Regions from separate parts of the Bradyrhizobium sp. 215_C5_N1_1 genome, predicted to be linked through region 3. Evidence: predicted binding sites of a transcription regulator. Region 3 holds the regulator's gene; each other region holds the start of a gene.
The links. The regulator LexA, encoded in region 3, represses DNA repair genes until DNA is damaged. The targets are predictions, from matches to a motif close to TGTTCNNNNTGTGTTCNG.

Region 1: ruvC (crossover junction endodeoxyribonuclease RuvC) is a predicted target of LexA. The motif match lies at 4,038-4,055, and genes of this name have one in related genera.
Region 2: AB7G19_RS33255 (PA0069 family radical SAM protein) is a predicted target of LexA. The motif match lies at 2,579-2,596, and genes of this name have one in related genera.

The regions. Positions count from the first base shown of each region.
Region 1 is NZ_CP197228.1:1,385,570-1,391,995, forward strand. Features, by position in the region: gene AB7G19_RS06420 (methyl-accepting chemotaxis protein) at 1-1,043, opposite strand, end outside; gene AB7G19_RS06425 (methyl-accepting chemotaxis protein) at 1,152-2,900, opposite strand; gene AB7G19_RS06430 (YebC/PmpR family DNA-binding transcriptional regulator) at 3,104-3,850, shown strand; gene ruvC (crossover junction endodeoxyribonuclease RuvC) at 4,086-4,613, shown strand; gene ruvA (Holliday junction branch migration protein RuvA) at 4,610-5,227, shown strand; gene AB7G19_RS06445 (hypothetical protein) at 5,224-5,754, shown strand; gene ruvB (Holliday junction branch migration DNA helicase RuvB) at 5,751-6,426, shown strand, end outside.
Region 2 is NZ_CP197228.1:6,937,629-6,944,054, forward strand. Features, by position in the region: gene AB7G19_RS33245 (ribonuclease HII) at 1-838, opposite strand, end outside; gene AB7G19_RS33250 (VOC family protein) at 915-1,370, opposite strand; gene AB7G19_RS33255 (PA0069 family radical SAM protein) at 1,394-2,557, opposite strand; gene AB7G19_RS33260 (phosphoketolase family protein) at 2,768-5,155, shown strand; gene AB7G19_RS33265 (acetate/propionate family kinase) at 5,160-6,341, shown strand.
Region 3 is NZ_CP197228.1:4,178,034-4,184,459, forward strand. Features, by position in the region: partial or broken gene AB7G19_RS20130 (ComEC/Rec2 family competence protein) at 1-978, shown strand, start outside; gene AB7G19_RS20135 (GAF domain-containing protein) at 988-1,929, opposite strand; gene AB7G19_RS20140 (hypothetical protein) at 2,153-2,587, opposite strand; gene AB7G19_RS20145 (hypothetical protein) at 2,780-2,998, opposite strand; gene lexA (transcriptional repressor LexA) at 3,206-3,907, opposite strand; gene AB7G19_RS20155 (molybdopterin molybdotransferase MoeA) at 4,084-5,295, opposite strand; gene AB7G19_RS20160 (hypothetical protein) at 5,527-5,721, opposite strand; gene AB7G19_RS20165 (HAD family hydrolase) at 5,877-6,426, opposite strand, start outside.

The sequences.
Region 1 (6,426 bases), 2.8 Mb from region 3:
TCGGTGCCGGGGATTTCCCGGTAGGTCTCGTCCATGAGCTGGTCGAGCGTGATCTCGCCGCGGTCGATTGCGGCCTCGAACTCGTCCGAGATCCGCTTTGCGGTCGCGACGACGACGCGGATCAGCGGCGCATCCGATGTCTCCACGCCGCTGTCGGCGATCATCGCGATCAGCGCTTCGGACGTGTCGAGCAGTTTTGTCACGCGCTGATCGGCGTTCTTGAGATCGCGCGAGGACAGGTCGACGCCCTTGGCGAGCTCGTTGAGCTCGCTGATGACCGTGTCGCAATGGCCGAGATTGGAGGTCGCGGCGCGCGTGACGCTGTCGATCTCCGCCTCCACCGAGGCAAAACCCTGCTGGACCCGCGAGATGATGCCGGAGATCTGCTGGGCGCCTTCGCCGGCAGTCTTGGCGCGTTGCGAGGCGTCGCTGCTCTCGCCGATCAGGCCTTCGATCTGGCCGTCGAGATCGCGCACGGTGTCGGAGATCTGATGCGTGGCCGCACGGGTAGCCTCCGCGAGATTCTTGACCTCGCTTGCCACCACCGCAAATCCGCGGCCGGCATTGCCGGCGCGGGCCGCTTCGATGGTGGCGTTGAGCGCGAGCAAGTTGGTCTGCTTGGCGATCGCCTCGATCGAGCCGGACACTTTTGCCACCTGCGCCAGCGCCGAGCCGACGGCGCTCAAGCGCGCCTCGATCCGCTCCACGGCTGCGACGAGCTCGGAGATGTGGCTGACCGCGGTGTCGACCGCGCCGCGCGACTGCGCGATCTCGCCGACCGCCGCCGATGCGGTCGATTGCACCGCCTGCGATGCGTTGGCGATATCGTGATTGGCCGAGACCATGGTCTCGGCCGTCTCCTGGAGATGATGGAACCGTTCGGACTGGTTCGCGACGCGGTTTGCGACTTCCTGGACGTTGCCGGCGATGTCGGCGAGCTCGACGCCGAGGCCGCCGATGCGGTCGGCGAGCTGGTCGATCAGACGTTCGGCAAGTGTCCGGTTGGAGCCGGTGTCCAGGACTGCAAGTTGTGCGACGGACATGTTTTGAGAGTCCTCCAGTCAGAGCCGTTCGCCGGCCCTCCGCGGCATTCCCATTCCAATTCCAGCCTTAAAGGATGATTCGCGGCCGGCGTCTTGCCTGAGCGTGCACTACAGCTTGTAAGCCGTGCGGAATCCGCCCCAGTGCCGGCCCTGGACGCGGATCGGAACGTCGATCTCGCGCATCATCACGGTGTTGCCGTTGCCCATGTCGCGCGCATAGCTCTGGACCAGGTACGAGCGCAGGTTGCGCGCGGCGGCGAGCCCCGCCGGATCGTTGAAGATCCGCCGGTTGCGGCTGTTGGCAGTGTTCCAGGCGGTGTCGCCCGGCCGCTGCGGATGCGAATAGATCTTGTTGTGCACCGGCAGGAAGCCGTTGCGGTCGACCATGGCGCAGAACGCCATGCGCGGTTCCTTGGCGAGAAAGGCTTCCTGGAACGGCTGCAGCGCGCGGTCGGCCCAGTCCAGATATCTGGTGCGGTATTGCTGCGGATTGGTGCCGGCGATCTCCGCATAATCGGTGTCGAAGAGGTCGTCGATCTTGACCTCGCCGCGCGCGACCGCCTGCTCGAAAATCCGGGTCAGCGCGGTGCCGGCTTCCATGGCGCGGGTGACGAACTCGGTGCTCTCCTCGTGGATCGACCAGAGCCTGTCTTCGATCTTCTCGCTGAGATCGGCGTTCGGGCTGACGAATTGCGCGCGGGCGCCGGCCTTGGACTGCTCGATCACGCGCAGGCGGCAGGCACCGACGCCTTCGAGGGTACCGTCGACGACGGCCTGCGTGGCAAGCTTCGCCGCCTCCGCGCCGCCGATCAGCACGCCATCCATCGCGATCTCGTAGACCTGCAACACGCCGCGCGCGGCTTCGAACTTGAGATGGCAGGGCAGCCGCTCGGTCTTGCGGCGGTCGTCGTGCTCGCTCTGGCGCAGCAGCACCGCACAGCGCGATTTCAGCTTGCGCGCGAAGGTGGTGACGGCCTTGCCGGCGCTGGCGACGTTCTCGCCGTGGGTCTCGGCCGCCTTGGTCGCGGCGTCGATCTCGGCCGCGCTCTCGCCGACCGAGATGATGAACTGCGATGCGCTGGCCGCGTTGCCGGACACCTCGCTGGTGGTGGCATTCTGCTCGGCGACCGCGCCGTTGACGGTGTCGAACACCGGGCGGATCGCCTCGATCGCCTGCGCGATGCGATGCACGGCGTCGGCCGAGCCGGCGGCGTCGCGCTGGAGCGCGTCGATCTTCCTGGTGATCTCCTCCGTCGCGCCCTGGGTCTGCACCGCGAGCGCCTTCACTTCGGTGGCTACGACCGCAAAGCCCTTGCCGGCCGCACCCGCACGCGCGGCCTCGATGGTGGAGTTGAGCGCGAGCAGCGTCGTCTGCCGCGCGATCTGCGCGATCAGATTGACGACGTTGCCGATGGCGGCGGAGGATTCACGCAGGCGGTCAACGTTGGCGCGGGCTTCCTGCGCTGCGGCGCTGGCTTCGTCGGCGAGCTTGGCGGCCTCGCGCACCTGCGCGCCGATGCCTTGCGCGGACTGGGTGAACTTGTCGGCGGCATGGGCGAAGGTTGAGGCGTTCGACTGCGCCGCATTGGTGCGACCGGTGAGGGCGTCGGTGCGCTCGCGAATATCCGCGAGCGTTGCCGCGGTCGCCTCCGCGCCGCCGGCGACCGAGTTGGCGGCCCGCTCGAGCTGGCGGATCATGGCGCCGAGCTCGAGTTCCAGCAGTTCCAGGATTTCCCTGGCGGAATCGCCCTCGGCCGACAGGGCAGGCGCGGGATCGACCGGCGACGGCGCGGCCTGCGGGGGTGCCACGGGCGCGGACAAGTCGGGCAGACGCTTCCGAAACAATGCGAACGCCATCAGGTCACTCTTGTCGGGGAACGGGCGGTTGCTATTTTCGCAGGCCGGAATGAAATCAGGGTTAACGGTGCCTGGCTCCTAGGCACGGGGCACTACGGTATTACCTTAAAGTCGTAGAGCCTCTTTCATTCCGGTGGGTTGGCGGCCTATAAGGCCGCGCTTCCCACGCTCACCTTTGGCGCACGATTCCTTACGAGACACGCATGGCCGGACATTCCCAATTCAAGAACATCATGCACCGCAAGGGGCGGCAGGATGCCCAGAAGTCGAAGCTGTTCGGCAAGCTGGCGCGGGAAATCACCGTCGCGGCCAAGCTGGGCACGCCCGACCCCAACATGAACCCGCGCCTGCGCGCCGCCATCATCGCGGCGCGCCAGGAGAACATGCCGAAGGACAATATCGAGCGCGCCGTCAAGAAGGCGCTCGGCAATGAGGGCGAGAACTATGACGAGATCCGCTACGAGGGTTACGGCCCCGGCGGCGTCGCCGTCATCGTCGAGGCGCTGACCGACAACCGCAACCGCGCCGCCTCCGACATCCGCTCCTTCTTCACCAAATCGGGCGGCAATCTCGGCGAAACCGGCTCGGTCTCCTTCATGTTCGACCGCACCGGCATCATCGAATACGACCGCAGCGTCGCCTCCGACGACGCGGTGCTGGATGCCGCGATCGAGGCCGGCGCCGACGACGTGGTATCGAGCGAAGGCGGACACGAGATCTACGCCTCGACCGAAGGCTATCGCGACGTCGCCAAGGCGCTGGAAGCCAAGTTCGGCGAGCCGCGCAAGGCTGCGCTGATCTGGAAGCCGCAGAATACGGTCGCGGTCGACGACGAGACCGGCGAGAAGCTCCTGAAGCTGATGGATCTGCTCAACGAGCACGACGACGTCCAGCACGTCTACGCCAATTTCGAGATGTCGGACGCGCTGTTGGCGAAGATGGGCGGCTGAGGTCGCTAATCCCAATCTCCGCTGTCGTCGCCCGGCTTGACCGGGCGACCCAGTATTCCAGAGACGCCAGAAGGATACGGAGAAGCCGCGGCGTACTGGATACCCCGCTTTCGCGGGGTATGACCGCGTGCCTTGTGGTCGTCATCGCGGGCGCCCAATCGCGACACCCCACTTCCCCTGTTACTTCCGTTCTGTTTCTGTTTCCCCCACCGCAGCCAGCCGCTATCACTGGCCCATGACTGCGCTCCCGATTCGTGGCCCCGTTCGCATCATCGGCATCGACCCCGGCCTGCGCCGCACCGGCTGGGGCGTGATCGAGGCCGAGGGCAATCGCCTGATCTACGTCGCCTGCGGCTCGGTGGAACCGCCGGACGATTTGCCGCTGGCGAGCCGGCTGCTCGCGATCCATGAGGGGCTTGCCGCTGTCCTGTCCGGTCACAAGCCGATGGAAGCCGCGGTCGAGCAGACCTTTGTGAACAAGGACGGCGTCGCGACGCTGAAGCTCGGCCAGGCCCGCGGCGTCGCCATGCTGGCGCCCGCGATGTTCGGCATTACTGTCGCCGAATACGCACCGAACCAAGTCAAGAAGACGGTGGTCGGCGCCGGCCACGCCGACAAGCACCAGATCGCGATGATGCTGAAGATTTTGCTGCCGAAAGCCGAGCCGCCGTCAGCGGACGCCGCCGACGCGCTCGCCATCGCCATTACCCACGCCCATCATCGCCAAAGCACGGCGCTCAGGCTGAAGGTGGCGGGCTTATGATCGGCAAGCTCAAGGGCCTGATCGATTCCTACGGCGAGGATTATGTGCTCCTCGACGTCGGCGGGGTCGGCTATCAGGTGCATTGCTCGGCCCGCACGCTGCAGCATCTGCCCTCGCCCGGCGAGGCCGCGGTGCTGTCGATCGAGACTTACGTCCGCGAGGACCAGATAAAGCTGTTCGGCTTCCGCACCGACCAGGAGCGCGAATGGTTTCGCCTGCTCCAGACCGTGCAGGGCGTCGGCGCCAAGGTCGCGCTCGCCGTGCTCGGCACGCTGGCGCCTTCCGACCTCGCCAACGCGATTGCGCTGCGCGACAAGGCCGCGGTGGCACGCACGCCGGGCGTCGGCCCCAAGGTTGCCGAGCGCATCGTTACCGAGCTGAAGGACAAGGCGCCTGCTTTCGCCAATGTCGATCCCGCCGTCGTGCATCTCGCCGGCGCCGTCGACGACCAGCGCGCGCCGCGCCCGGTGGCAGATGCGATCTCTGCGCTGGTCAATCTCGGCTACGGCCAGCCGCAGGCGGCTGCCGCTATTGCATCCGCATCGCGCAGCGCGGGCGAGAGCGCCGAGACCGCGCAACTCATCCGGCTAGGCCTGAAGGAGCTGTCGAAGTGAGCGCGGCCCACGCCAATCCCGTCGCCGCCCTGTTTCGTCGCCTTTCGCGCGTGGCCGGTATCGTCGTGATTTTCTCCATTGTCGGGCCGCTGACGACCGCCGCGTTGGTTGCTGTGACGGTAACGGCGCTCGGCGCCGCGGTGCTGCAGATGTTTCTCGTGTTCCTCGAACTGGAAGCACTGCGTGCTCTGGTTTCGATCGCGGTCGTGCTGTTGGCCATCGTCACGATTCTCGCCTCGTTCCTTCCTGCAGTCGTCGCCGGCCTGATATTTGCGTTGGCGGCGGTCTACGCCGATCTCAACATGATCTGGATGGCGTGGCTCGCCGCGGCCGTGGGCGCGGCCGGCTTCGTCATGGTTGGCATGTTCGTCGTGCCCTCCGAAACCTCGGCGGTGATCGTGCCGAGTGTCCGTTCCGCGCCCGAGGCGCTGAAGCTTTCGGCGATGCTCGCCGTCGTCGCCGTCATTCCGGCCAGCCTGTGCTGGTGGCTCGCGAAACCGCTGCATCGTGTTATCCTGCCCGCATGACCACTCCCCCACGCATCGTCACGCCCGAGCGCCGCTCCGATGACGTCGGCGACACCGCGCTACGTCCGCAATCGCTGTCCGACTTCGTCGGCCAGCAGCAGGCGCGCAAGAACCTCTCGATCTTCATCGAGGCGGCGCGCAAGCGCGGCGAGGCGCTGGATCACGTGCTGTTCGTAGGCCCCCCTGGCCTCGGCAAGACCACGCTGGCGCAGATCGTCGCCAAGGAGCTCGGCGTCGGCTTTCGCGCCACCTCGGGTCCGGTGATCGCCAAGGCCGGCGATCTCGCCGCACTCCTCACCAACCTCGAAGAGCGCGACGTGCTCTTCATCGACGAGATCCATCGCCTGAGCCCGGCGGTGGAAGAGGTGCTCTATCCCGCGATGGAGGACTTTCAGCTCGACCTGATCATCGGCGAGGGCCCGGCGGCACGCTCGGTGAAGATCGAGCTGTCGAAATTCACGCTCGTCGGCGCTACCACGCGCGCCGGCCTCCTCACCAATCCCTTGCGCGACCGCTTCGGCATCCCGGTCCGGCTCAATTTTTACACCATCGAAGAGCTGGAAAGCATCGTCACCCGCGGCGCGCGCGTGCTCAATGTCGGCATGAGCGCCGACGGTGCCAACGAGATCGCGCGCCGCGCCCGCGGCACGCCGCGCATCGCCGGCCGCCTGT
Region 2 (6,426 bases), 2.8 Mb from region 3:
GCGCATCAATTTCAACGCTTGCTTCCACCTGCACGTCCATCTCGGTCACCGCAAACAAGTCCCGCACCGGCTCGACCGTCCAGGGCATGTGCTTGGCGCGGGCGGCGGCGACGGGGGCGAAGAAGCTGCGGTGGTGGACGGTGGGGCCGAGGCGGTCGAGCGCGTCGAGGTGCTCGGGAACGGCGTAGCCCTTGTGCTGCTCGAAACCGTAGCCGGGGCAGTCCTGCGCCAGCGCGCACATCAGCCGGTCGCGCGTTACCTTGGCGATGATCGAGGCGGCGGCGATCGACAGGACGATGCCGTCGCCGCCGATCACGGCCTCGCAGTCGCAGGCGGTGTCGAGCCGATCGCGGCCGTCGACAAACACATGACGCGGCGTGTCGGGCAGCGCCACCACGGCGCGCTTCAACGCCCACAGCGAGGCACGCAGGATGTTGTCGCGGTCGATCCGGGAGCGCGAGGCGACGGCGACCGACACCTGCGCGGTGGCGCAGATCTTGTCGAACAGTCTTTCCCGTTCCTCGGCCGTCAGGCGCTTGGAATCGTCAATGCCGCGCGGAATGCGGTCGGGATCGAGAATCACGGCGGCCGCCACCACGGGACCAGCCAGAGGCCCGCGGCCGGCCTCGTCGCAGCCGGCAACCGGCCAGATGCCACGCTTGATCAGCGCGCGCTCGCGGCGGAAGCTCGGCGAGGCGACGGCGATGATGGCGCGCTGCCTACCGGCCGCCCCCTTGGCCGCCTTCGCAAGCGCTGCCTTCTTGGCGGCATTCTTCTTCGACGCGCCCTTCTCTGGCGCGTCTTTGGTCGGCTTCCTGGTCGACTTGTCCCGAATCATGGCCGGGATCGTGCGCAAGCGGCCCGGCCGGCGCAACCGGGAACCCCGGACAATTCCCGTTATTCAGACCAGCCGCCTACTCTGCCAGATGCACCCGCCGGTCCTCACCGACCTCGATGCCCGGCGCGACCACGACCTCCCAGGGATGGCTGTCGGGGTCGGCGAAATAGCCGGAATAACCGCCGTAGTCGGTCTCATGCGCCGCTTTCAGCAGTGCCGCGCCCTTGCCGACGGCGAAGGCCAGAACCGCATCGACCTCGCCGCGCGTGGCGCAGTTCCAGGCGAGCGTGATGCCGCGGAAGGTCGCGGGCCTCGGATTGTCCGGCAACTTGGCATCGGCCGCGAGCTTATCCCAGTGAAACAGGGCCAGCACCGGACCACCGGTATCATAGAAGGCGACGGCCTCGCCGGTCCCCTTCAGCCGACGCGAGAAGCCGAGCGCGTCATAGAAGGCGATGCTGGCGCGAATGTCGCTCACACCCAGTGTGATGACGGTGAGCCGCGGCACCGGCGCGGCAAGTTCCTGGCTCATGCTACGCCTCTTTCGCTTCCCGGTCAGAACAGGCTGAGCTGATCGCCGTTCCGCTTCGGCCTCGCAAAGTGATCCGTCGTCAGCTTGGAGCGCCGCTTGTTCAGCCCAAGCCTGTCGCAGGCGATCTCGAAGCGGCGGCCGATGGTCCAGGCCATCGGTCCGGTGCCCTTCATCCGCTCACCCCATTTCGCGTCGTAATCGCGGCCGCCGCGCATGTCGCGGATCAGGGTGAAGACGTGGCGGTAGCGGTCCGGATAGTTGGCCATCAGCCATTCGCGGAAGAGATCACGCACCTCCAGCGGCAGCCGCAGCAGCACATAGGAGGCTTCCTTGACGCCGGCATGGGCGGCGGCATCGAGAATGCGCTCGATCTCGGAATCGTTCAGCGCGGGGATCACGGGCGCGACCATCACGGTGGTCGGAATGCCGGCCTCCGAGAGCTGCTTCAGCGCCTCCAGCCGCTTCGGCGGCGTCGCCGCGCGCGGCTCCATGGTCCGCGCGAGTTTTGGATCGAGCGAGGTGACCGAGATCGCGACCTTGGCGAGGTTGCGCTTGGCCATCCGCGCGAGAATGTCGATGTCGCGCACGACCAGCGCCGACTTGGTGACGATGCCGACCGGATGGCCGGCGCGCTCCAGCACTTCGAGAATGCCGCGCATGATCTTACGCTCGCGCTCGATCGGCTGATACGGATCGGTATTGGTCCCGATCGCGATCATCCGCGGCTCGTAGCCGGTCGCGGCCAGCTCCTTCTCGAGCAGCGAAGGCGCCTCGGGCTTGGCAAACAGCTTTGACTCGAAGTCGAGCCCCGGCGACAGGCCGAGATAGGCGTGCGTCGGCCGCGCGAAGCAATAGACACAGCCGTGCTCGCAGCCGCGATAGGGATTGATCGAGCGGTCGAAGCCGATATCGGGGGATTCGTTGCGGGTGATCACCTTGCGCGAGGTGTCGACGCCAACGGTGGTCTTGAACGGCGGCAGCTCCTCCAGGCTCTGCCAGCCATCGTCGAAGGCGACGCGGGCCTCGGCCTCGAAGCGGCCGCTGGCATTGGACTGGGCGCCCCGCCCTCGCCTGCGCTGTTTGTCGATGGCGACCGCCAGTTCGGGAAAATCAGAGTCCGCACCCGCCGGCTCGGAGGGCGCCGTGACCGGCGGGTGCTTGAGAGCATGAGAGGATGCTGGACTCATGAAGCCAAGATAGCACGCCAAAGGAACAAATCAAGAACACAAACAAAAAACTGAAAAACAACCCCATGCACAGTAGCCGCCCAAATTTCGGGCGCGGTCCTTTGACCTCACGCAACACACCGGTCGCGGCGATCCTGTTCGATGCCGGACAGGGATCAATCGCACCGGAACAAAGTTGGTGACGATCGCTGGGTGAAAGTCAGCAGGAACATGACAAATCAACGACAATCGGCCTCAGGGAGCAGCGAGCTCGATCTGCTCGATCGCTATTGGCGCGCCGCGAACTACCTCTCCGTCGGGCAAATCTATCTGCTCGACAATCCGCTGCTGCGCGAGCCGTTGCGGCCGGAGCACATCAAGCCGCGCTTGCTCGGACATTGGGGCACGACGCCCGGTTTGAACTTCATCTACGCCCATCTCAACCGCGTCATCCGCGCGCTCGATGTCAGCGTGCTCTATATCTGCGGTCCCGGCCACGGCGGCCCGGGCATGGTGGCCAATACCTATCTCGAAGGCAGCTACAGCGAGATCTATCCTGACGTCGCGCGCGATACGGACGGATTGCGAAAACTTTTCAGGCAGTTCTCCTTCCCCGGCGGCATTCCGAGCCACGCGGCGCCGGAAACGCCGGGCTCGATCCACGAAGGCGGCGAGCTCGGCTACGCGCTGGTGCATGCCTATGGCGCCGCATTCGACAATCCCGACCTGATCGTCGCCTGCGTCGTCGGCGATGGCGAGGCGGAAACCGGCCCGCTCGCGGCGTCCTGGCACTCAAACAAGTTCCTGAATCCCGCCCATGACGGCGCCGTGCTGCCGATCCTGCACCTCAACGGTTACAAGATCGCGAACCCGTCCGTGCTCGGACGGATGCGCGACGCGGAGATCCGCGACCTGTTCCGCGGGTTCGGCCACGAGCCGCTGTTCGTCGAGGGCGACGATCCCGAATTGATGCACCAGGCCATGGCGGATGCGCTCGACGTCGCGCTCGCCAGCATCCGCTCGATCCAGCAGCATGCCCGCGACGGCCGCAAGAGCGTCGAGCGGCCGCGCTGGCCGATGATCGTGCTGCGCAGCCCGAAGGGCTGGACCGGCCCGAAGGAGGTCGACGGCAAGAAGGTCGAGGGCTTTTGGCGCGCACATCAGGTTCCCGTTGCGGGCTGTCGCGAGAACCCGGCGCATCTGAAAATCCTCGAAGACTGGATGCGCAGCTACGAGCCCGAGAAGCTGTTCGACGGCAGCGGCGCGCTTATTCCCGAGCTCCAGGCTCTGGCGCCCGAAGGTAACAGGCGCATGGGCGCCAATCCGCACGCCAATGGCGGCCTGTTGAAGAAGGAGTTGAAGCTGCCGGACTTCCGCAGTTTTGCGTTGGACGTGCCGCAGCCCGGCGGCGTCACCGGCGAAGCGACGCGTGAGCTCGGCAAATTTTTGCGCGACGTCATCCGCCTCAACGCCGAGGCGCGCAACTTCCGCATCATGGGTCCGGACGAGACCGCGTCAAACCGGCTCGACGCCGTGTTCGAGGCGACCGAACGGGTCTGGATGGAGCCGACGGAGCCTTACGACGTGCATCTCGCCCAAGACGGCCGCGTGATGGAGGTTTTGAGCGAGCATCTCTGCCAGGGCTGGCTCGAGGGTTATCTGCTCACCGGCCGCCACGGCTTGTTCTCCTGCTACGAGGCCTTCATCCACATCGTCGATTCCATGTTCAACCAGCACGCCAAATGGCTGAAGGTGACGCGGCATCTGCCCTGGCGGCGACCGATCGCCTCGCTGAACTATCTCCTGACCTCGCATGTCTGGCGGCAGGACCATAACGGCTTCAGCCATCAGGATCCCGGCTTCGTCGATCTCGTCGCCAACAAGAAGGCCGACATCGTCCGCATCTACTTCCCGCCCGATGCCAACACGCTGTTGTGGATCGCCGATCACTGCCTGCGCACCTATGACCGCATCAACGTGATCGTTGCCGGCAAGCAGCCAGCCCCGCAATGGCTATCGATGCAGGACGCCGCCACGCATTGCGATGCCGGCATCGGCATCTGGACCTGGGCCGGCACGGAGGATGCGGATGGCGAGCCCGACGTCGTGATGGCCTGCGCCGGCGACGTGCCGACACTGGAGACGCTCGCCGCCGTCGATCTGCTGCGCAAGGCGCTGCCCGACCTGAAGATCCGCGTCGTCAACGTCGTCGACCTCATGACGCTGCAGCCGAAAGACCAGCACCCGCACGGCCTGTCCGACCGCGATTTCGACAGCCTGTTCACATCAGACAAGCCCGTGGTCTTCGCCTATCACGGCTATCCCTATCTCATCCACCGTCTCACCTATAACCGCACCAACCATGCCGGAATGCATGTGCGCGGCTTTGCCGAGGAAGGCACCACGACGACGCCGTTCGACATGGTCGTGCTCAACGGGCTCGACCGCTATCACCTCGCGATCGAGGCGATCGCGCGCGTGCCGGGTCTGGCGACCAGGGCCGCGCAGGTGCAACAGCAGTTCCGCGACAAACTGATCGAACATTCGCACTATGTGCGCGAACACGGCGAGGACATGCCTGAAATCCGCGACTGGGTCTGGCCGGGCAAGACGGGTTGACGTCATGACGGTGTCGGTCCTCGTCCTCAACTCGGGCTCGTCGAGCATCAAGTTCGGCCTGTTCGACATCGCGGCGGCCGAGCCTGCCCTGCTCTGCAAGGGCCTGCTCGACGAGCAAGAGGCGAAGCCGCGGCTCGTGGTGAAAAGCCCCGCGGGCGGAGACCTTTTCGAGACGCAGAGGGAAGCATCCGATGCGGACAGCGGCCATCTGTTCGCGGACGTGCTCGGCTTCATCGAGGAGCGTTTTGCCGACCACCGCCTGCGCGCCGTCGGTCACCGCATCGTTCATGGCGGGCCGGATTATTCGGGCCCGGTTGAGCTGACTGACGACGTCTACGCAAAGCTGGACGCACTGACGCCACTGGCGCCGCTGCACCAGCCGCGCTGCCTTGAACCTGTCGGCATCATCAGCACGATCCGGCCTGAACTGACGCAGATCGCCTGTTTCGATACGGCCTTCCATCACAGCATGGCTCCACCCGCGAGCCGCTTCGCCATCCCGCGGCGCTATGAAGAGCGCGGTATCCGGCGCTACGGCTTTCACGGCCTCTCGTTCGAATATGTCGCGGGGCGCCTCGCGAAAATCGCGCCGCAGTTCATTGCCAAGCGCACCATCATCGCGCATCTCGGCAATGGCGCCAGCCTGTGCGCCTTGCGCGATGGCCGCAGCGTCGACACCACGATGGGGCTGACGCCGCTCGATGGCCTCGTGATGGGCACCCGGAGCGGCACGATCGATCCCGGCGTGCTGCTCTATCTGCAACAGCACGAGAGGATGCCGGTCGAGGATGTCCAGCACCTGCTCTATCACGAGTCAGGCCTGCTCGGCGTCTCCGGCATCTCTGCCGACATGCGCACGCTGCTGGCGAGCCGTGAGGCGGCGGCGCGGCAGGCGGTCGAGCTCTTCACCTTCCGTGCGGCGCAGCAGGTCGCGGTGATGGCGACCACGCTGGGCGGGCTGGACTGTCTGGTCTTCACCGGCGGCATCGGCGAGCATGCGAAGGAAATCCGCACCGCGATTGGTGAGCGGCTCGGGTGGCTCGGCGTGCATATTGACGCGGGTGCGAATGACGCGGCACGCGAGCGGATCAGCAGCAGTGGCAGCACCGTCAATGTGTTCGTCATTCCGACGAATGAGGAGCTGACGATCGCTCGGCATTGCGCGGCTGTGCTGCGAGTGAAATGAAAGCCCGGTCGACCGCTGCATCTTTCCCTTCTCCCCCGTGGGAGAATTTCAGCGGGCCATGACTTCTCGGGCCATGACTTGTCGG
Region 3 (6,426 bases):
ACCGCGCGGATTGCAATGTGGGGCGGGCGCGAAATCGCGATGCTGTTCCTGGCCTCGCTGATTGCGGGGCTCGCGACCACGCCCTATGCCGCCTTCCATTTTCACCGCGTGACGCCGTTCGGCGTGCTCGCCAACCTCGGGGCGATGCCGGTGGTCTCGGCCCTGGTGATGCCCGCGGGCCTGTTGGGCTTGATTGCAGCGCCGTTCGGACTCGATGGTCCGTTCTGGTGGCTGATGGGGATCGGCATCGACTGGATGGTTGCGGTGTCGCGCTGGGTGGCCGCTTTGCCGGGCGCGGTCGGCCGCATCTCGGCTTTCGGCATAGCACCGCTGATCGCGGCAAGCTTGGGAATCATCGTGATGGGCTTGTTGCGCACGCCGTTGCGCTGGGCCGGCGCGGTGGTGTTGTTGGCCGCGATCCTCTGGGGACTGTGCGCGCGCCAGCCCGATATCCTGATCGCCGGTGACGGCCAGAGCGTCGCGGTGCGGGGCAGGGATGGGCACCTGCATCTCATCAGGTCGAGCAAGGACAGTTTTCTTCTGAAGGAATGGCTCGCCGCCGACGCCGATCCGCGCGACGCCGGCAGTGCCTCACTGGCCGCCGGCGTGTCGTGCGACGAAGCCGGCTGCGTGACGCCGCTCGCCGACGGGCGCCTGGTCGCGCTGGCCTTGCGCATCGATTCACTGGCTGACGATTGCAGCCGTGCCGCGCTGGTGGTGACGGCGCGGCCGGCGCCGCCGGATTGCGCGGCGATGGTTGTCGACCGTCAGCGTCTCGCAAGGCAAGGCGCGCTGGCGCTGACGCGAAGCGGCGACGGTTTTGCGGTTCAGGCGGCGAAGACGAGGGGGACAGACCGTCCGTGGTCGCCGGCGGCGGCCGGCGAGGCGGATTTCAGCGCGAGCCTTGCGCCGCAGGCGGCGGCTCCCCGCAACCGCGACGCGACGCCATCGGAAGCCGACCTGCAGGCCGAGGATTGAGCGGACGGGTTACAGATACCAGGCCAGCACGGCGTCGAGCCTGGCGTTGCCGATCACCGGAAGGACGACCATCTGGCTCAGCCCAGAGGCGCTGGCCTGCAAGGCCGCGACCGAGACGTCACGCGCGAGATCGTCGTTGAGTGCGGGCATGCCGGTGGCCCAGGCCCCGCCGATGCTGCCTTCGCCTTTGGCGATGGATTTCGTCGCATAGAGCGCGGCGAGGTCGGTCTGCGCGCTGCAATCGCCGGCGCGGAAGACCAGCGCCGAACGGGCCTCGTCCGGGACCCAGATCTCGAAGCGTCGCGCAATCGGGGTCGCCTGCGCGGAGAGAAATGTCAGCACCCAGGTCTGATCGGTGCCGGTCCGGTAGGGAACGCCGACGCCGAGATTGATTCCGACCTTGGCGGCGTCCTCCCAGCGCAGAAAACTCCTGGCATCGTGCAGGTCCTTGATGATCAGCGGCAGGCCGGCTTTCCAGATGCGGCCGGGAAGGCCGAAGCCGCGCGGAAATCTGGTGTGGCGGGAGTTGAATTCGAACATGTCGGCGGTGCCGTAATAGCCGTCGACGAGCCCCATCTCGTGGGAGGTTTCGGCATCGTTGTGCCAGAGTTCGATCGCGCCGACATGGGCCTCGTCGTCGCCGCAGAACAGCACCATGACGGCTTGCAGGAATTCGCCTGAAAACACCGGCACCGCCACGCCGCAGGTCAGCCCGGCGGCGATGGCCTGATCGGTCCGCTTGAAATAGGAATCGGTGAATCTAGTGAGGATCACGGGGTGGCCGCCGGCCCAGGCCTTGCCGGGAAGTCCCTCGTCATATCCGAAGTGCAGATCCTCGCTCACGTCCCTAAACGCGGACAACCCTTCGCCGTAGAGGCCGCCGCCGAATTCCAGCCGCATGCGCGTGCGGTCAGGCACCCAGAGTTCAACGACGCGAATGAAGGTCTTCATCGAACGTGCCCGCCGTCTCAAGCCGCACCAAGCATCGGCCATTTGGCTGCGGAACGGACGTTCAAAATTCAGGCAGGACAGCGCAAACTTCGTGCGGTGGGAGACGCCACGGCTTGGTCCGCCCGATGGAGTTTCGCGGGACACAAACGACACCATCTCGCCGGCCTCGGCCGGCGATGGCGATTTCAATCCTGGCCCGACCTGTCGGCCGGGAATGGCTGCATCAGCCGATCGGCAGGCGGGTGATGGTTGTCCGGCTGTCGGTGATGGTCTGCGGCTTGTGCTCGCGCTCGCCGAGCGGCTGGGTCACCGGTAGCTGCAGCACGGTCGCACGCTGGCCTTCGACCAGCTGCGTCACCAGCACGGATTTGCCGTCGGGGAATTCGATCGCATCATGATGGCGATCGGGAATGTGCGGATCGATCTTGCCGAACTTGCCGACGCGCGAATTGACGGTGCGCGTCCAGATCCAGCGATTGTCGTAGCGGACGTTGTCGGCGAAGGCGAGCTCCGTCCCCGGGAGCAGGCAGACCGCGACGGTCGGATCGGCCGCGGAGGCAAAGCCGCGCGTCGAGGTGCCGCGGAAGGTTGTCGTGACGATCGTCTCGCCGACTTCGGCGGGACGCGACGCGACGGCATGCAGGCTGTAGTCACACATCGGGTGCTCCTCATGCAGGGATAGCGACCCACGTCTCTTAATCGAGGCGCAGGCCTCTATCAGAGTGGAAATACCAAACGTTCTGCCGGGTTGTAGGCAAATCTACGGCTCGCCGCCGCAGGCCGCAATCACATTAACTTTCCCGAATCCACCAGGAACAAAGCCCGCCCCTTTGCATTCTGCAGGCGCGTGTCAGCGCCCCGCAGGCGCCGACCAGCCGGAATACTGCCAGCCCGGCCGCGACGGTTGGTCGACGGCGTCGAGGGCCTTGCGGACTTGCTCGCTAACGGCGGTGTCCTTGCGGACATGGGGCCGCGATTGCGCGGCTAAGGTTTGTACGTCCAAGGCTTGCGACGCTGATGCTGCGATCAGCGGCGCCACAGCAATTGTGCTCAGAACGATCCGGCGCATGACTTCTCCTCGAACCTGAAGGCCGCGAAGCAGAGCTGCTTCGTGCGGCGTGCCGAGGATTTACCGCTGGAGGAGGGGCCGGATAATCTGCGCGAAACCAGAAAGACTATCCAGCGGAAGCGGACAATCGTCCGCTCCAATCTCGGATCGGCGATGCCGATCCAAAGCGCGCGGGGCGCCAAATAACCGATACCGGCACGTCCGGTATCAATACTTCCGGTACAGCCCGATCAGCTTGCCCTGGATCTTCACCCGGTTGGGCGGCAGAATGCGGACCTCATAGGCCGCATTGGCGGGCTCGAGCGCGATCGAGGCGCCGCGGCGGCGGAAGCGCTTGAGCGTCGCCTCCTCGTCGTCGATCAGCGCCACCACGATATCGCCGGTATCGGCGCTCTCGTTGCGCTGGATCAGCGCCATGTCGCCGTCGAGAATGCCGGCCTCGACCATGGAATCGCCGCGCACTTCGAGCGCGTAATGTTCGCCCGAGCCGAGCATGTCAGGCGGTACGCTGATGGTGTGGCTGCGGGTCTGCAAGGCCTCGATCGGCGTACCGGCCGCGATGCGGCCCATCACGGGGACCGCGACGGGGCGCTCGCCCTCGTCCGCCGGCGGGCTCGAAGTCGTGCGGACCTTGCCGAGATTGCCTTCGATGACGCTCGGCGTGAAGCCGCGGCGGCTGCCGGCAGCGGCCTGAAGCTCGGGCAGCTTGATCACCTCGATGGCGCGGGCCCGGTTGGGCAGGCGCCGGATGAAGCCGCGCTCCTCGAGCGCAGTGATCAGGCGATGGATGCCCGATTTCGAGCGCAGGTCGAGCGCGTCCTTCATCTCATCGAAGGAGGGCGGCACGCCGCTTTCCTTCAGCCGTTCGCTGATGAACCGCAGGAGCTCGTATTGTTTGCGCGTTAACATCTCGACCAAAATCCCCCGGTTGATGTCGTTCGATTCCGAGACGCTGAATTCAGCAGTAAGCCGCTACATTCTCGAAACAAATCATGAACGGACACTATATGTTCGATACATGTTCCGCAACTGCTTAATTTACCGTGAACGCGACAAAGTTCGCGGAACGCACGCGAACGAAGCGCTCAGACGGGCAGCCGCAAGACCTCGCAAGGCGTGCCGGCTTCGGCCTTCGACGCGAATGGCGCGCGCACGAGAAGTGCCTGTGCCGCAGCGAGATTCGCAAGCAGCGAGGAATCCTGGTGATTGACCGGAAGGGCGACGAGCGTGCCGTCATCGCGCAGCTCGAGGCGTGCGCGCAGGTAATCCTCGCGCTGGTCGTTGGCGCCGACATCGCGGCCGAGCACCGCGCGTTCGCGGCGGTGATGAATCATCGAACGGCCCGAAAGCGCGCGAATCAACGGCACCATGAACAGGAAGCCGCAAACGTAGGATGACACGGGATTGCCGGGCAGGCCGATCACGCGCATCGCGCCGAGCCGCCCGTTCATCATCGGCTTGCCCGGCCGCATCGCGATCTTCCAGAACGCCATCGAGATACCTTCGTCCCTCAGCGCCTGCTGGACCAGATCGTGGTCCCCGACCGACGCGCCGCCGGTCGTGATCAGGATGTCGGCGCCGCTCTCCCGCGCGCGGCCGATGCCGGCCGTGGTGGCCTCCAGCGTATCGGCGGCAACGCCGAGGTCGATGGTATCGGCGCCCTCGCTGCGGGCGAGCGCGTGCAGGGCGTAGCCGTTGGAATAGACGATCTGGCCGTGGCCCGGCGTCGTACCCGGCATCACCAGCTCGTCGCCGGTCGCGAGGATCGCGACCTTCGGGCGTCGCCGGACTGGCAATTGCGGGTAATTCATGCCGGCGGCGAGCGCGAGGTCGCGCTCGGTGAGCCGGGCTCCCTTGCGCAGCAGCACGTCGCCTTCCGAGAAGTCGACGCCGGCGGGGCGGATGTGCCGCCCCGTTACGGCGGCTTCCTTGATGGTGATGCGCTTGCCGTCCGCGATCGTGTCCTCCTGGATCACGACCGCATCAGCGCCATCGGGAACGACACCGCCGGTGAAGATACGCACGGCCTCGCCGGCGCCGATCGATCCCGCAAACGGGCGGCCCGCCGCGACCTCGCCGATCAGGGTGAGCTGGGATTCGATCTTCGCCGCATCGACCGCGCGCACCGCATAGCCGTCCATTGCCGACATCGCCTGCGGCGGCTGCGTGCGCCGCGCGGCGACGTCGCGCGCGAGCACGCGGTGGAAGGCTGCGTCGAGCGCGATCATCTCTTCAGGCAGCGGCTCTGCGCCCGCCAGCACCGCAGCGAGCGCGTCGGAAACCGGCATCAGGGCCACGGGTGAAAACTCCTGCTGGGCCCGTTCGGGCAAATCGGCGGCGAGAGTTCTAGCCGAGTGCAGGCGCAGAGGCAAAACAGTGGCCGCGCAGGATGATTTATCCTGCGTCATCCGCTCTGCGATGAAGGGTGAGCATCAAGTCCGCCGCGGCATGATCCAGAAGGCGAGACAGACCGGTACGAGGATGGCCATGGCGAGGACGAGAAAGACGAGAGCCACGGCCAGCATCGGTCAGCCCCCCGGCTGCTTGTACGGACTGACGTCCGGCGCTGCGGGGCCCTGATCCCTGTCAGGCAGCGGGTCGGCCTGGGATTTCAGGTCGGCGGCCTTGCTGATCAGCTTGGCGGAAAGCTCAGAATCCGATGTGGTCCTGGCGAATTTCATCAGCAGAGAGGCCTGCTTGGTGAGGTAGGTTTTGCCCAACACGACGATAAGCCCGATGTAGAATTCCCAACGGACTCATGAGTCCTGAGAGGGGCAATCGTTCCGGGAACTCCGTATAAAAATGCACAAAGGGTTTTGGTTCCTCGCCCCCAGGCAAAATAGTTCCATTCGCGGCCCGTCGGCTTGCCGGCCAGAGATCAGATTCCGAGCGCCTTGAGGGCGTTCCCGACGTCGCGGGGCGAGGTCACGTGGACCGTGGTCAGGCCGCGCGACCGCGCTCCTTCGATGTTCTCGGCAAGATCGTCGAAGAACACGATACGGTTCGCGGGCACGCCGATCGCCGCCACGACATGGTCGAAGGCCTCCACATCGGGTTTGCGCAGGCCGATGCTGGACGACAGATACAGCTCGCGGAAATGGCCGAGCAGGGCGGCATATTCCTTCGAGAAGTGGTCCACATGCGGCCGGTTGGTGTTGGAGAAGGCGTAGAGCGGCAACTGCTTGGCCGCACGCGGCAGCAGCTCGGCGATATCGGGCATCTCGCCGGCGAAGATCGCGTTCCAGCCCTCCAGGAACTGCGCGTCCGAGATGCCGATCCCGAGCGAGACGCGCAGCGAGTCAAAATAGGCCTCGTCGCTGATCTTGCCGACCTCGTGCAGCCGATAGGCTTCGCTGTCCCGTACATAGCGCGCGACGATGGCTTCCGGCTTGCAGCCGGCATGTCCCGCCCAGCAGGCGATCGCCTTG